DNA from 4 places in the Methylobacterium sp. E-046 genome. Region 3 is predicted to be linked to each of the others. Evidence: predicted binding sites of a transcription regulator. Region 3 holds the regulator's gene; each other region holds the start of a gene.
What was found. Region 3 encodes PhoB, which activates phosphate uptake and scavenging genes when phosphate is short. Its sites were predicted from a motif close to TGTCATNNANCTGTCAT; they were not measured.
Positions count from the first base shown of each region.

Region 1: the regulator PhoB is predicted to act here: its motif matches at 1,133-1,149, upstream of MKK82_RS05275 (CorA family divalent cation transporter).
Region 2: the regulator PhoB is predicted to act here: its motif matches at 2,327-2,343, upstream of phnC (phosphonate ABC transporter ATP-binding protein).
Region 4: the regulator PhoB is predicted to act here: its motif matches at 3,152-3,168, upstream of MKK82_RS27725 (YdcH family protein).

Region 1 is NZ_JAKSYP010000073.1:142,871-146,858, reverse strand. It holds partial or broken gene MKK82_RS05285 (TCP-1/cpn60 chaperonin family protein) at 1-617, opposite strand, end outside; gene groES (co-chaperone GroES) at 688-978, opposite strand; gene MKK82_RS05275 (CorA family divalent cation transporter) at 1,191-2,177, shown strand; gene MKK82_RS05270 (methyl-accepting chemotaxis protein) at 2,367-3,827, shown strand; gene pdeM (ligase-associated DNA damage response endonuclease PdeM) at 3,908-3,988, opposite strand, start outside.
Region 2 is NZ_JAKSYP010000258.1:10,798-14,785, reverse strand. It holds gene MKK82_RS28590 (hypothetical protein) at 1-135, shown strand, start outside; gene MKK82_RS28585 (ceramide glucosyltransferase) at 171-1,319, shown strand; gene MKK82_RS28580 (DUF1045 domain-containing protein) at 1,343-2,077, shown strand; gene phnC (phosphonate ABC transporter ATP-binding protein) at 2,387-3,235, shown strand; gene phnD (phosphonate ABC transporter substrate-binding protein) at 3,334-3,988, shown strand, end outside.
Region 3 is NZ_JAKSYP010000159.1:98,609-102,596, reverse strand. It holds gene MKK82_RS13810 (protein-disulfide reductase DsbD family protein) at 1-1,292, shown strand, start outside; gene phoB (phosphate regulon transcriptional regulator PhoB) at 1,304-1,999, opposite strand; gene phoU (phosphate signaling complex protein PhoU) at 2,187-2,906, opposite strand; gene pstB (phosphate ABC transporter ATP-binding protein PstB) at 3,023-3,838, opposite strand; gene pstA (phosphate ABC transporter permease PstA) at 3,862-3,988, opposite strand, start outside.
Region 4 is NZ_JAKSYP010000252.1:106,048-110,035, reverse strand. It holds gene MKK82_RS27745 (tetratricopeptide repeat protein) at 1-758, opposite strand, end outside; gene MKK82_RS27740 (5-(carboxyamino)imidazole ribonucleotide synthase) at 1,100-2,197, opposite strand; gene purE (5-(carboxyamino)imidazole ribonucleotide mutase) at 2,214-2,711, opposite strand; gene MKK82_RS27730 (YdcH family protein) at 2,790-3,050, opposite strand; gene MKK82_RS27725 (YdcH family protein) at 3,182-3,364, shown strand; gene MKK82_RS27720 (propionyl-CoA synthetase) at 3,735-3,988, shown strand, end outside.

The sequences.
Region 1 (3,988 bases), on a different contig from region 3:
GTGATGAAGTACGGGGAGAGGTAGCCGCGGTCGAACTGCATGCCCTCGACGACGTCGAGTTCGGTCTCGGCGGTCTTGGCCTCCTCGACGGTGATGACGCCCTCGTTGCCCACCTTCTGCATGGCGTGGGCAATCATCTGGCCGATCTCGGTGTCGCCGTTCGACGAGATGGTGCCCACCTGGGCGACCTCGTCGGAGGTCGAGACCTTCTTGGCGCGCGAGGTGATGTCCTTGACGGCGGCCTGGGTGGCGAGGTCGATGCCGCGCTTCAGGTCCATCGGGTTGATGCCGGCGGCGACGTACTTGGCGCCCTCACGGACGATGGCCTGCGCCAGCACGGTCGCGGTGGTGGTGCCGTCACCCGCGATGTCGTTGGTCTTCGAGGCCACTTCGCGCACCATCTGGGCGCCCATGTTCTCGAAGCGGTCGGCGAGTTCGATCTCCTTGGCGACCGTCACACCGTCCTTGGTGATGCGCGGGGCGCCGAAGCTCTTCTCGATCACGACGTTGCGGCCCTTCGGACCGAGCGTCACCTTCACCGCGTCGGCGAGGATGTCGACGCCGCGCAGCATCTTATCGCGGGCGTCGGCGGAGAAACGAACGTCTTTCGCTGCCATTGTGTGCCTCTTAACTAGTGTTGAAACCCCAAGGCCGGGACGGCCTCAAAGGGCAGGACGAGCGTTCCGATCAGAGGGCGACGACGCCCATGATGTCGGATTCCTTCATGATCAGGAGGTCCTGACCGTCGATCTTGACCTCGGTGCCGGACCACTTGCCGAACAGGACGCGGTCGCCGGCCTTGACGTCGAGCGGGTTGACGCGACCCTGCTCGTCACGGGCGCCGGGACCGACGGCGACGATCTCGCCCTCTTGCGGCTTCTCCTTGGCGGTATCCGGAATGATGATGCCGCCCTTGGTCTTCTCCTCGCTCTCGATGCGACGGACGACCACGCGGTCGTGCAGCGGACGGAACTTCATGAGCAGCCCTCTTGCTTCAGGTCTGGAGTTGGCGTTGATGCGGCCGGCGGGACCGCTCGCGAACTCGACTGTTAGCACTCTGTCTCGGCGAGTGCCAAAGACGGCGGCGAGATAGGCTCGCTGCGGTTCCGAGTCAAGGCTGTCGCACCCCCGCACGACGGCGCGATGACGCGGCGGCGGCCAAAATTCTCCCTCACGGACATCGTGCTCCCATGCTGAGCCTGCACGGACCCGACGGCGCGGTGGCGCTGGAACCCGGCCGCCCGATCGCGCCCCAGGCGGTGTGGTTGGACCTGAACGACCCGACGCCCGAGGAGGCGGCCATCGTCGAGCAGGCGACCGGTCTGCGGGTCCCGTCGCGGGAGGCCCTGTCGGAGGTCGAGACGTCGAGCCGGCTCCGCCGGGTGAAGGGCGGGCTCTCGTTGTCGACGCCGATGATCACCTTCGAGCAGAGCGCGTCTCAGTTGAAGCCATTGGGTTTCCTGCTGACCAAGGACCATCTCGTCACGATCCGTTTCCACGATCTGCGGGCCTTCGACTCCTCCACGAAGCGGATCTCAGACGGCGACGGGAGCACGACCCCGAGCGAGATTTTCCTCGTGGTCTTGGAGGAGCTGGTCGACAGTCTTGCGGACGCCCTCGAGGACATGGCCTCCGACCTCGATTCGCTTTCGACACGGATCTTCGACTTCGACGTGCGCGGCGCCGACCGGCGCAGGCTGGAGAGTCCGCCGCCGCGGCGCCGCGACCTCGCCCTACGGCGAATCCTGCGCGGCATCAGCAATCGCGGCAAGGGGCTGGGCAAGATCCGCGCGAGCCTGCTGGGGCTGGAGCGGATCGTACCGTTCGTGTCGGCCGCCTGCGAAGGGCTCGGCCTGCCGGAGGACGGGCGGTTCGACACGATCCGCAGGGACATCGAGTCCCTCGACGAGTTCGAAACGCGGCTCGCCGAGAACGTGCAGTTCCTCCTCGACGCGGCGCTGGGCCTGATCAACATCGAGCAGAACAACGTCTTCCGGGTGCTGACGGTGGTCTCGGTGGTGGGCGTCCCGCCCACGCTGATCGCTTCCATGTACGGCATGAACTTCAAGCACATGCCGGAACTGGAGTGGACCTACGGCTACCCCTACGCGCTCGGCCTGATCCTCATCAGCGCCATCGCTCCGGTGATCTACTTCCGTATTCGTGGCTGGTTCTGATATTCATTTGGCAATTACAAATATCTGATCTCTGATTTTAGCATCACGACATCGCATTCCGAGACATCGACCGCCTTCGATCGATCCGCTCGGAAGAACTCGTTCGATTTCTAGTCTCCCTTGAATTCCGATTAGCACGCCATTAACGACGCGGAAGCTATAGGAGATCGAGAAGGAGCGATCGTGATCATGTTCAAGCGGGCAACGTACAGTGAAGCGCAGGCCAAGATCGAGGCGCTCGACCGATCCTTGGCGATCATCGAGTTCGATCTCGACGGCCGCGTCCTGCACGCGAACCAAAACTTTCTCAAGGTGATGAAATACACACTTGATGAGGTGACCGGGAACCATCACCGCATATTTGTCGAGGGCGCCTATGCCAAGACTGTGGAATATACGGCTTTTTGGGACAAGCTGAAGGCCGGTCAATACGTGACGGGCGAGTTCCTCCGCCTCGACAAAGCGGGGGCAGGCGTCTGGCTGGAGGCGACCTACAACCCGATCCTTGACGCGAAGGGCCGACCGGTGAAGGTCGTCAAGTTCGCCACCGACATTTCGGCGAAGAAGAAGGAAATCACCCGCCTCCTGACGATGATCGACAATGTGCCGGTGGCTGTGATGACGGCCGACATGACGGACAATTTCAAGATCGACTACCTCAACGCCACGTCGCGCAGGACTCTGGCCACGATCGAGCAGCACCTGCCGATCAAGGTCGACGACATGCTCGGCAGCTCGTTCGACGTCTTCCATAAAAATCCGCATCACCAGCGGACCATGCTGGCGGATGCCAGCCGGCTACCGCACACCACCAAGATCAAGGTCGGGCCGGAGACGCTGAACCTGCAGGTCACGGCGGTGAACGACGAGCAGGGCCGCTACCTGGGCCCGATGCTGACCTGGGCAGTGGTCACCGCGCAGGTGAACATGGAGATCGACGTGAAGCGCGTCGTGGACGCGGTCGGATCCGCGATCCACGAGATGCAGAGCTCGGCCGAGGGGCTGATGCAGTCGGCCGAGTCCGCCCGCAGCAAGGCGTCGTCGGTGGCGGCGAACTCGGAGCAGATGAACGGCGCGATCCAGGAGATTTCCGGCCAGGTCGGCCGGGTTTCGGAGCGGGCGCAACAGATCGCCGTCCAAGCCGAGACGACGGACGCGACGATGCGGCAGCTCGCCGAGAACGCCCGCAAGGTCGACACCGTCGTCGGCATGATCAAGTCGATCGCCGACCAGACCAACCTGCTGGCGCTCAACGCGACCATCGAGGCGGCGCGCGCCGGCACGGCGGGGCGGGGCTTCGCGGTGGTGGCGAGCGAAGTGAAGGCGCTGGCCGAGCAGACCGCCAAGGCCACGGGCGAGATCACCCAGCAGGTCTCGGCGATTCAGAACGCCACGGGCGAGGCCGTCGGCGCCATCGAGATGATCACGGCCGCGGTGGGCGAGCTGTCGAAGCTCACCCTGGCCATGGCCAGCGCCGTCGAGGAGCAGGCGGTCTCGACCCACGAGATGGCGGGCAACATCGGGGGCGTGTCCGAGGCCGCCAACGCGACGGGTCAGCTCGCCCAGTCGGTCCAGGGCATCGCCGAGAGCCTCGCGGGCCATTCGGCGAGCCTGTCGGACAGCGTGACCCGGTTCATGAAGACGGCCTGATCCGGCTTCGGCCGCCGCAGCGGGACGCGCCGCGTCCCGACGGGGTGCGGGCCGGCGGGAAGGCGTGAAGCCGGAGGCGCTCAGTCCCGGGCGAGCTGCGCCTTCCCGATAGCGAAGACCCGCCCGTCGCCCAGGAGGTGGGCGGTGAAGCCGTTCGGGAA
Region 2 (3,988 bases), on a different contig from region 3:
CAGACGAACCCGGATCCGGGCCTCGCCCTGCCGGGGACGGCGCGCGGCCTCCCGGGCTGCCGGCGCGCCTTCGGGGCTGCGGTCCCGGCGGCCCTGTCGCCGGCTGTCACACGCCTGACGCGGTCCGGCCGCTAGCCACCGGTTCGCGCACGAGCGAACGAGGGATCCGCATGATTGACGCCACGGTGCCGGCCCTGTCCTTCGGCGCGCTCCTGGCCTTCGTCCAGATCGGCAGCATCGCGGTCGCGGGCCAGCGCCTCGGCAGGAGCCACGGTCCCTCACGGTTTCCGGCGGGGGCGCCTGTCTCCCTGGTGCGGCCGCTCCGCGGGCTCGAAGCCTACAGCGAGGAGATGCTGACCCAGAGCTTCCGCCTCGACTATCCCGCCTACGAGCTAATCTTCTGCGTGGCCGATCCGGGCGACCCGATCGTGCCGATGGTGGAGTGCCTGATCGCCGCCCACCCGCACGTGCCCGCCCGCCTGATCCTCGGCGACGAGCGGGTCAGCGCGAACCCGAAGCTGAACAACTGCCTGCGCGGCTGGCGCTCCGCTGCCCACGACTGGGTGGTGCTGGCCGATTCCAACGTGGCCATGCCGCCCGATTACCTGCAGCGCCTCCAGGCGGCGTGGCGGGGCGGGACCGGCCTGGTCTGCTCCACGCCCGTCGGCGCCCGACCGGACGGCCTCATGGCCGAGGTGGAATGCGCCTTCCTCAACACCCTCCAGGCCCGCTGGCAATATGCCGCCGAGGCCTTCGGGCTGGGCTTCGCCCAGGGCAAGAGCATGCTCTGGCACAAGGCGTTCCTGGACCAGCGGGGCGGCCTCCAGGCGCTCGCGACCGAGATCGCCGAGGATGCGGCCGCCACCAAGCTCGTGCGTGCCGCTGGCCGGCGCGTCCATCTGGTGGCCAGCCCCTTCGAGCAGCCGCTCGGGCGGCGCGGCTTCGCGGAGGTCTGGGCCCGGCAGCTGCGCTGGGCGCGGCTGCGGCGGGTGACCTTCCCGCTGTTCTTCGCGCCGGAGATCGGCAGCGGCGTGCTGCTGCCGGCCCTGCTCGTGGCGGTCTGGGCGGGCAGCCTTGCGGGGATCGCGGGCGCTGCGGGGCTCGTCGCCCTGTGCTATGGCGCCGAGTACCGGCTCGCCGCCCGCGCGGGCTGGCACCGTTCGCCCCGGATGCTGGCGGCCTTCCTGGTGCGCGACGCCCTGATCCCGGCGATCTGGCTGGGAGCCTGGGTGCAGAGCGCCATCGTGTGGCGGGGCAACGCCATGGATGTGCGCCCGCGCCGGGCAGCCGTCGACCGCCCGTACGCGCCGACGGCCTGAACGCGGCGCCCGGGAGGCCAAACGTGACCCGCCGCTACGCCCTCTACTGGTTGCCCGCCCCGGGCTCGCGCCTCGAAGCCTTCGGCAGGGCCGTGCTCGGCATCGACACCGTCTCGGGGGATGCGGTCGCGCATCCGGCGGGTCTGCGTGACCTCGCCGCCGTCACCGCGGGGGCGCGGGTCTACGGCTTCCACGCGACCCTGAAGGCGCCGCTCCGCCTCGCCGCCGGCACCACGGAGGCCGACCTCGTCGCCGCCGCCCGGGACCTCGCGACCGCGCACCCGCCGGTGGCGGTGGGACCTCTGGCGGTGGCAGCACTCGGGCCGTTCCTCGCCCTGGTACCCGAGTCTCCGCCGCCGGGTCTCGCGTTGCTCGCGGCCGAGTGCGTCGCCGCCCTCGACCGGTTCCGCGCGCCGTTAACCGAGGCCGAGCGCGCGAAACGCCGCCTGGACCGCCTCGGCCCGCGCGGACGGGCGCTCCTGGACCGCTGGGGCTATCCCTACGTCTTCGAGGCCTTTCGCTTCCACATGACTTTGACCGACGCCCTGCCGGAGGCCGAGCGCGGCGACTGGCGGGCGCGCCTCACCGAGGCCTACGCCGCCGCGGGTCCCGGGCCCCTGGTGATCGACGCCGTATGCCTCCTGAGGCAAGACGGATCCGAGCCGTTCCGGCTGCTGACGCGCCTGCCCTTCGAAAACACGAGGGACGACGCTCAGGAAGGCACCCAGGAAGGCACCCAGGAAGGCACCCTTGGCTGACCGCGCCCCCGGCCTCGAACCGGCCCTGGATCCCAGAACCCGGATCGAGGCATGCCGGCTCGGCCGCTCCCGAGGATGTCGCCGCGCGCGTGAAACGCCTCGCCTGGTGGAACGCAAGAACACGCGCGCCTGCGCGGGGCGCTTCCGGACTTCCACGCGCTTCCGATCGCCGCATTCCTCGGCCGCTACGAAGCAAGACCCGACTTTTGAACGTATCAATTAAGCCGGCAAAATATCGTGTATTGTATGCGTCATCCAATCGTCGCGTAATGCGCGCTTAGCTGCGGCCCTTCCCCAGCGGATGGATGCATGCTGGTCATCGAGGATCTGACGCGCCAGTACGGCGCTCGCCGCGCACTCGACGGTGTCTCCCTGCGGATCACGCCCGGCAGCTTCGTCGGCGTGATCGGTCGGTCGGGCGCCGGCAAGTCGACACTGCTGCGGCTCGTGAACCGGCTGGCGGAGCCGAGTTCCGGACGCATCCTCCACGACGGACGCGACGTCACGCTTCTGCGGGGCCGCGCCCTGCGGGATTGGCGCACCCGCTGCGCGATGATCTTCCAGCAGTTCAACCTCGTCGGGCGGCTCGACGTGATGACCAACGTGCTGATGGGCCGGCTCAGCCACGTGCCGAGCCACCGGTCCCTGCTGCGCCTCTGGTCCGAGGAGGACCGGGCGATGGCCCTCGCCGCCCTGGAGAGCTTCGACATGGGGGAGTTCGCCGGCCAGCGGGCGGACGGCCTGTCGGGCGGCCAGCAGCAGCGCGTCGCCATCGCCCGCGCCCTGGTGCAGGAGCCCGAGATCCTGCTCGCCGACGAGCCGGTGGCGTCCCTCGATCCCCGCAACACGCGCCTCGTGATGGACGCCCTCGCGGACGTGAACCGGCGCTACGGCATCACGATCCTGTGCAACCTGCACTCTCTCGACCTCGCCCGCGCCTATTGCGACCGCCTCGTCGGCCTCAGCGCAGGCCGGGTGGTGTTCGAGGGCGGCCCGTTCGACCTGACCGAGGATGTCGCCCGCCGGCTCTACGGCCTGGAGGCCGGCGAGGTGCTCGACGACTCGGCCGCGCGCGAGGCCGAGCAGCGGGCGGCGATGCCGGGCCGGCTCGGCATCGTGCCGGCCCGGCCCGTTCGCGAGGCCGCCCTCGGCGCCTGAGCCAGGCCCTCCACGGCCCGATGACGACGGATCGGGAATCCTCTGGGCGGCCCCGGCCGGCCGAACCCGCGACCTACGCCGACACGAAGGACGACACGATGATCACCCGACGCATCCTCGCCGCCGCCGCGGCGCTCGCCCTCCTCAGCCTGCCGGCCGCCGCCCAGGACTGGAAGGCGCAGTATCCCGAGCTGACCCTGGCGGTGATCCCGATGGAGAACGCCAGCGGCACAGTCGACCGCTACGCGCCCCTGGCGACTTACCTGACCCAGGCGGTCGGCGTGCCGGTGAAGCTGCGGGTCGCTAGCGACTACGCCGCCGTGATCGAGGGCCAGCGGGCCGGCAACATCCAGCTCGCCTTTTACGGGCCGGCCTCTGTCGCCCGCGCCGCGATGACCGGCGTGAAGGTCGAGCCGATCGTCAGCCCGCAGCACGAGACCGGCGCCGCGGGCTACTACTCGGTGATCTACACGCTGGCCTCCGGCCCCTACCGGGCGATCGAGGATCTGAGGGGCAGGAACCTCGCCCTGGTCGATCCCAACTCAACCTCCGGCAACCAGGCGCCGCGCTTCTTCCTCAAGCGCGCCGGCTACGACGTGGACAGGTTCTTCGGCAAGGCCGTCTTCGCCGGCAGCCACGAGAACGCCGTCCTGGCATTGACTCAGGGCACGGTGGACGCCGCCGCCAACCTCTGGAATTCCGAGACCGACTCGATCATCACCCGCATGATCACGAAGGGCATGCTGAAGCGGC
Region 3 (3,988 bases):
CCTCCGCGGCCCCGGTCCCGCAGGTGGCGGCCGAACTCGACGCGCTGACGCTCGCGACCGCGGCGGCCTTCGCCTTCATCGGCGGGCTGATCCTCAACCTGATGCCCTGCGTGTTCCCGGTCCTGTCGATCAAGGTCCTCGGCCTCGTGCGGCACGCGGGCGAGAGCCCGGCCCGGCTGCGGATGCACGGCTTTGCCTACACGGCCGGCGTGCTGGCGAGCTTCCTCGGGCTCGCGGCTGTGCTGATCGCCCTCAAGGGCGGGGGCGCGGCGATCGGCTGGGGCTTCCAGCTGCAATCGCCCCTCGTGGTGGCGGGGCTCGCCTACCTGCTCTTCGCCATGGGCCTGAGCCTGTCGGGTGTTGTCCAGGTCGGCGGGCGTCTCGCCGGCCTAGGCGACGGGCTCGCCCGGCGGGCGGGTCTCGGCGGCTCGTTCTTCACGGGTGTCCTCGCGACCCTGGTGGCGACCCCTTGTACGGCCCCGTTCATGGGCTCGGCCGTGGGCTTCGCCCTGACGCAGAGCGCCGCCGTGGCCCTCGCCGTCTTCGCGAGCCTCGGCCTCGGCCTCGCCCTGCCCTTCCTGGTCCTGACTCTCTGGCCACCCGCGCTCCGAGCGCTGCCGCGGCCCGGCGCCTGGATGGAGACGCTGAAGCAGGTCCTCGCCTTCCCGGTCTACGCCACCGTGGCGTGGCTGGTCTGGGTGCTGGCGCAGCAGGTCGATCCGCGCGGGCTCCTGGCGGCGCTGATCGGCCTCGTGCTGGTGGGCTTCGCCGCCTGGGCCTGGGAGCTGGGGCGCACCGCCCCGCCCAGGACCGGCCGCGTCGCGCAGGGCGCCGCGGCGCTGGCCCTCGTTGCCGTCGCGGGCCTCGCCGTGACCGTGCCGCAGGATCGCGCGACGCCGTCCGCGCAGGCCGCGCATGACGGGATCGAGCCCTTCACCCAGGCACGCCTCGATGCCCTGGTGAACGGCCGCCGGCCGGCCTTCGTCGACATGACCGCGGCGTGGTGCATCACCTGCGCGGTGAACGAGGCGACCTCGCTCAACACCAAGGCCGTGCGAGCCGCGATGGCCGAGCGCGGCGTGACCTACCTGAAGGGCGACTGGACCAATCAGAACCCGGAGATTACCCGCCTGCTGGAGAAGCACGGGCGCAGCGGCGTGCCGCTTTACCTGCTCTACAGCGGCACCGGGGAGCCGCAGGTGCTGCCACAGATCCTCACCGAGGGGGTCGTGCTGGCGGCCCTGCAAGCGGTGCCGGCCGCCGCGGATCGGAGCGCCGCGCTCGTCCGCTGAGCGGGGCCGCCTCAGGCCCCCAGCGAGAAGGTCTCGTCGAACGCGTAGCCGGAGCCGCGGACCGTGCGGATCGGGTCGGGCTGGCGCGGGCCGTTCAGCGCCTTGCGCAGGCGTCCGACATGCACGTCCACGGTGCGCTCGTCGATGTAGACGTCGTGCCCCCAGACGCCGTCGAGGAGCTGCTCCCGGGAGAAGACCCGGCCCGGCGCCAGCATCAGGAACTCCAGCAGCCGGAACTCGGTGGGCCCGAGATGCAGCTCCTCGCCGCCGCGGCGAACGCGGTGTCCGGTGCGGTCGAGTTCGAGGTCGCCGGCCGCCAGCCGGTCCGAGACATGGGCGGGCTTGGCCCGGCGCAGCAGCGCGCGGATCCGGGCGAGGAGCTCCGGCACGGAGAAGGGCTTGACGATGTAGTCGTCCGCCCCCGTCCCCAGCCCCCGGATCCGGTCGCCCTCCTCGCCGCGGGCGGTGAGCATGATCACCGGCAGCCGCTCCGTCTCGCGGCGCGCCCGGATGCGGCGGCAGAGCTCGATCCCCGAGAGACCCGGCAGCATCCAGTCGAGCAGGACCAGGTCGGGGATCCGCTCGGCCAGGAGCAGCTCCGCGTCGTCGCCCCGCGCGGCCGAGTCCACGACGAAGCCCTCGGCCTCGAGGTTGTAGCGCAGCAGGGTGGTCAGCGCCTCCTCGTCCTCGACGATCAGGACTTGCATGCTCACGTTCGATGACCCGTTCACGAGGCGGCGCCCTTCGGCCTGCGGAGACGCCGGCTCCCTCCGGAGCGGGCGCTCAGGCGGAGGCTGCGGGAGGCGCCGCTCAGCCTCAACCCGCAGCCTCCGATTCTCTGGCGCCGCCCGACAGGACTGAGCGCGCCGCGGCGCCTGTGTCGAGGCGGTTCGGCTACGGAGCCTTGCCGCCGTCCACCGTCGCGTAGTTCGATGCATCGTTCTTCGGCCGGTCGCCCGCCAGCGTCTCGCCCGTGGCGAGGTAGTGGATCGTCTCGGCGATGTTGGTCGTGTGGTCGCCGATCCGCTCCACGTTCTTGGCGCAGAACAGGAGATGCGTGCAGAACGAGATGTTGCGCGGATCCTCCATCATGTACGTCAGGAGCTCGCGGAACAGGGAATTGTACAGGGCGTCGATCTCGCCGTCGCGCTCCCAGACATCGTGGGCCGCCTGGATGTCGCGGCTCGCATAGGCGTCCAGCACGTCCTTGAGCTGCCCCTCGGCGAGGTCGCTCATGTGGCGGACGCCCAGCACGATCTTCTGCGCCGGCGCGTGGTCGGAGATCGCCACGACGCGCTTGGCGACGTTCTTGGCGAGGTCGCCGATCCGCTCCAGGTCGCCGGAGACGCGGATCGCCGAGATGGTCTCGCGCAGGTCGATCGCCAGCGGCTGGCGCCGGGCGATGAGGAGCACCGAGCGCTCCTCGATGTCCCGCTGGAGCGCGTCGAGGCGCTTGTCGGCGAGGATCACCGCCTGGGCGAGCGCGTCGTCGCGGCGCACGAGGGCGTCGGTCGCCTCGGCGGTCATCTTCTCGGCCACGCCGCCCATCTCCGAGATCGAGCGACGCAGGTCCTCCAGGTCGGTGTCGTAGGAGCTGACGATATGGCCGGGCATGGTGGATCCTTCGATAAGGGCCCGCGGATCGCGATCCGCGGGGTCTGGCGGGGATCCGCCGCCCCGCCGCCGCGGCGGCGAATGCCGGTATGGTTCGGCGGAGCGTCCGGCTCGTATCAGCCGAACCGCCCGGTGATGTAGTCCTGCGTGCGCCGCTCCGCCGGATTCATGAACATCCGGTTGGTCGGACCGAACTCCACGAGCTGACCGAGATACATGAACGCGGTGAACTGCGAGATCCGCGCCGCCTGCTGCATGTTGTGGGTGACGATCACGATGGTGAACTCGTCGCGCAGCTGCTCGATCAGCTCCTCGATGCGGCCCGTGGAGATCGGGTCGAGCGCCGAGGTCGGCTCGTCGAACAGGATGACCTCCGGCCGCTGCGCCACCGTGCGGGCGATGCACAGGCGCTGCTGCTGGCCGCCCGAGAGGCCGGTCCCCGCCTGCCGGAGCTTGTCCTTCACCTCGTCCCAGAGGGCGGCCTTGCGCAGGGATTCCTCCACCCGCACGTCGAGCTCGGCCTTCGGGAGCTTCTCGTAGAGGCGCAGGCCGAAGGCGACGTTGTCGTAGATCGACATCGGGAACGGCGTCGGCTTCTGGAACACCATGCCGATGCGCGAGCGCAGATCGTTCAGGTCGACGGACGAGGCCAGGATGTTCTCGCCGTCCAGCAGGATCTCGCCCTCGGCCCGCTGTTCCGGATAGAGGCTGTAGATCCGGTTGAAGCAGCGCAGCAGCGTGGATTTCCCGCAGCCGGAGGGGCCGATCAGCGCCGTGACCTGCCGGTCGTTGAAGTTGATCGAGACGTCCTTCAGGCCGTGGAAGCTGCCGTAGTAGAAGTTCAGGTCCTTCACGGCGATCCGCACCGGGCGGCTCTCTTCGGCGCGGTTCCGGTTCAGCTCGACCGTGGGGATCGCGGAGGCGGCGTTCATCGTCGTATCCTCGAAGGGGGGGCTCAGCGCGCGGTCTGCGGCTTGATCACGAAGCGGGCGACGATCGACAGCGCCAGGATCGAGCCGGTGATCAGCAGCGCCCCGGCCCAGGCCAGGCCTTGCCAGTTCGGATAGGGTGACAGCGCGAAC
Region 4 (3,988 bases), on a different contig from region 3:
TGGCCCGACTTCTCGTAGGCGAGGCCGCGGTACGCCCAGGAGGTCGCGTCCTTGTTGTTGACGTTGAGGGCCGCGTTGTAGTCCTCGATCGCCTTCGAGTACTGGTTCGTGGCGATCAGGCTCTGGCCGCGGGCCGCGTAGGGTGCGGACTTGAAGGGGTCACGGTCGATGGCGGCGTCGAAATCGGCGATCGCCTGGGTGTCCTGGCTCTGCTTCTGCCGCACGAGGCCGCGGGCATGGTAGGCCTCGGCCGATTCCGGCATCAGCCGGATTGCGACGTTGAGGTCGTTCAGCGCCTGATCGAGGTTACCCTGCGCGCGCTCGACATTGGCGCGGCCGATATACGCGGGGCCGTAATTCGGATCGATGCCGATCGCCTTGGTGAAGTCCTGCAGCGCGGGGCCGTCGCGGCCGACCTGGCGGCTGGCGAGCGCCCGGTTGTTGAACGCCGAAGCCGAGTTCGCGTCGATCTGGATCGCCTTGGTGAAATCCGCGATGGCGTCGTTGAATTGGCCGGCGCGGGCATAGGCGGCGCCGCGGGTGTTGTAGGCCGCCGCATCGTTCGGGTTGCGCTGCACGACCTCGGTCAGCGAGGCGATGTTGACGTTGGTGGCGCCGGTGGTGTCCGTCTCAAGCACCGCGTATTGCCGCGGGCCGGCGGCGCTGCCGACGGTCTCGCAGCCGGCCAGGGCCGCGGCCGAGAGCGCCGCCGCGCCGATCAGTGCAGACTTCCGTGCCAGCCCTTTGCGTACGATCATCGCCCCACTCTCCCCGAGGCGCGGCGCGCCCCGCGCCCACCCCGCCCCCGAATTCCAGTCGCCCACTGCGCGCCGGGCACGCCCGATCCGGGGCACCGTCGCTCATCACAGTGAAGGCCGGCTTAAGAAGCGCCGCGTCGTGAGCCAGCCCGTCCCTCGTCCCGGCAGGACGCCGGCGACGGGGCGAATCGACCGGACGCATTCGGCACCGACCAGGGTCCGGTGGAAGCGGCGGGATGTGGCGAAGGTATGGCCCGCCCGCGTCCCGGCGCCGGGTTCAGGCCTCCGACCCCCGCGCAGCAGCGCGGGTGTGTTCTCCGAGCCGCAGAAACGGGACTCGGTCAGACCCCCAGCCGGGTGACGTGCCCCATCTTGCGCCCGGGCCGGGCCTCGCCCTTGCCGTAGAGGTGCAGATGGGCGCCGGGCTCGGCCAGCAGCGCGGGCCAGTCCTCCACCTGAGCGCCGATTAGGTTGCGCATCTCCACCGGCAGGCCTCCGGTCCGGGCCGGGTCGCCCAGTGGCCAGCCGCAGACGGCGCGCACGTGCTGGGCGAACTGCGAGGTCAGCGCCCCCTCGATGGTCCAGTGGCCGGAATTGTGGACCCGGGGCGCGATCTCGTTGACCACGAGGTGCTCCGCCCCGTCCGTGCGCACCAGGAACATCTCGACGGCGAGCACGCCGACATAGTCCAGCGCGTCGGCGATGCGCTTGGCGATATCGAGGGCGGCGCGGCCGGTCTCCGGGCTCAGGCCCGGCGCCGGCACCCGGGTCAACGCCAGGATGTGGTCGCGGTGTTCGTTCTCGCACAGGTCGAAGGCCGCGAAGCTGCCGTCGCGCGCGCGCGCGCCCACCACCGAGACCTCGCGCTCGAAGGGCACGAAGCCCTCCAGGATCAGCGGCGCGCCGCCGAACTCGGCGAACAGCGCGTTGCGGTCGCCCTCTTCCCGCGCGCGCAGGATGCGCTGGCCCTTGCCGTCGTAGCCGAAGCGGCGGGTCTTGAGCACCGCCGGCAGGCCGATCACCTCGATCGCGCGGTCGAGGTCGTCGGGCGTGTCCACCGCCCGGAACGGCGCCGTGGGGATGCCGAGGCCGTTGATGAAGTCCTTCTCCGACAGGCGGTCCTGCGTGGTGGAGAGCGCCCGCGCGTTCGGGTGCAGGGGGGCGTGGCGCGCCAGGATGTCGGCGGTGGCGTGCGGGATGTTCTCGAACTCGTAGGTGACGACGTCGACGCTGCGGGCGAAGGCCGCGAGCGCCTCGGCATCGTCGTAGGCCGCGCAGGTGGTGCGGGCGGCGACGTCGAAGGCGGGGCTGTCCCGATCGGGCGCGTAGACATGCACCTTGAGCCCGTAATTGGCCGCCGCCAGGGCGATCATGCGCCCGAGCTGCCCGCCGCCGACGATGCCGAGGGTGGAGCTGGGGCCGAGGATCCTGTCCGTCACGCGAGAAACTCGTCCGTCACGATGATGCGTCCGACTCCGGCCGCTCGGCCACCGACGCGGTCTGGGCCGCGCGCCACGCATCGAGGCGTGCGGCGAGGTGCGGGTCGGAGAGCGCCAGCACCGACGCGGCGAGCAGCGCCGCGTTCACCGCCCCGGCCCGGCCGATCGCCAGCGTTCCCACCGGAATGCCGGCCGGCATCTGGACGATGGAGAGCAGGCTGTCCTGGCCCGACAGGGCCTTCGACTCCACCGGCACCCCGAAGACCGGCAGCCGGGTCATCGCGGCCGCCATGCCGGGCAGGTGCGCGGCGCCGCCCGCGCCCGCGATCACGACCTTGAGACCGGCCGCGACCGCGCCCTTGGCGAAGGCCACCAGACGGTCGGGCGTGCGGTGGGCCGACACGATCCGCGCGTCGTAGGGCACGCCGAGCGCGTCCAGCGTCTCGGCGGCGTGCCGCATGGTCGCCCAGTCGGACTGGCTGCCCATGATGATCGCGACCGGAGGCGACGCCATCGTTGATCCCGGCAAAAGAGGGCGCTTACAGGCGGTGCGGGCCGGGGGCAAGGCGGGTTCCGGCGGCGTCCACCGGCATCAGGCGATGATGTCGGGGGTGAGCGCGTCCTCGATGTGGAAGATTCGGTCGCGCAGGGTCAGCTTGCGCTTCTTCAGCCGCTGGATCTGCAGCTGGTCGCCGGCGACGCTGTGCTCCAGCGCCTCGATGGCGCTGTCGAGGTCCCGATGTTCCTCGCGCAGACGGGTAAGCTCACCGTGGAGGTCCGCCTGCGCATTCTCGCCCGACTCGTCCGCCATCGTCACCCGCGGGACCAAGGATCGCTCATCGCCGGAGAGCATGCGTCACGCCCTCCCGCGGGACAAGCCGGCCCGACAAGCATTCACCAAGCTTGACCGGAGAAAAGGCTTCAACTGGTGTGGCATCCTGTGTCAGTCTCAGCGTGTCGAAACGATGACAGGAGATACGACTCATGTCGCTGCAGACGCATCTGAGCCAACTCGCCCGGAAGCATGAAGCCCTCGAGCGCGAGATTCAGGACGCGATCCACAGGCCTTCGGCGAACGACCTCCACATCGCCGAACTGAAGCGACGGAAGCTGCTCCTCAAGGACGAGATCAAGCGGCTGCAGGCCGGCAACAACACGCTGCACTGAGCCCTGGCACGACCGCACGGTTGACATAGTCATGAACACGCCGCCGCATCGGAGACCCCGGTGCGGCGGTTTTGCGTTCGCCCCGGGTCGACGGGAACCGCCTTCGCGGCGCGCCACGTGCCGGGTCCCGGATCCGCTTCCCCCACGGCCTGCCCCCGGCGGGACGGTGGCGCCGCGCCCTGAACCGTCCGGACCCCGGCCGGGGGAACGAGCGCGGCACCCTCAGTCCACGCGATCACTCCACGCGATCGCCGCCGCCACGCGGACGCGTTTGAGCGCCCTCGGGCACAAGACCCGTCTCGCCTGCGCGGAGGAATGCGGTAATCTGGCGGTGCCGCCGGAGAGCGGTCCGCGAGGAAACGCCGAGCCGATGACGACCGTCAGCCTTCCGGGCCGCTACCCCGAGACCTACGAGACGGCCCGCCGCGACCCGGAGACCTTCTGGCTCGACGCGGCCCGGGCGATCGACTGGGCGCAGGCCCCGCGGCGCGCCTTCGCGCCGGAGGCCGGTCCCTATGGCCGCTGGTTCCCGGACGGCACGCTGAACGCCTGCCACAACGCGGTCGACCGCCATGCCGACGGGGCGCGGGCCGAGCAGGTCGCGATCCGCTACGATTCGCCCGT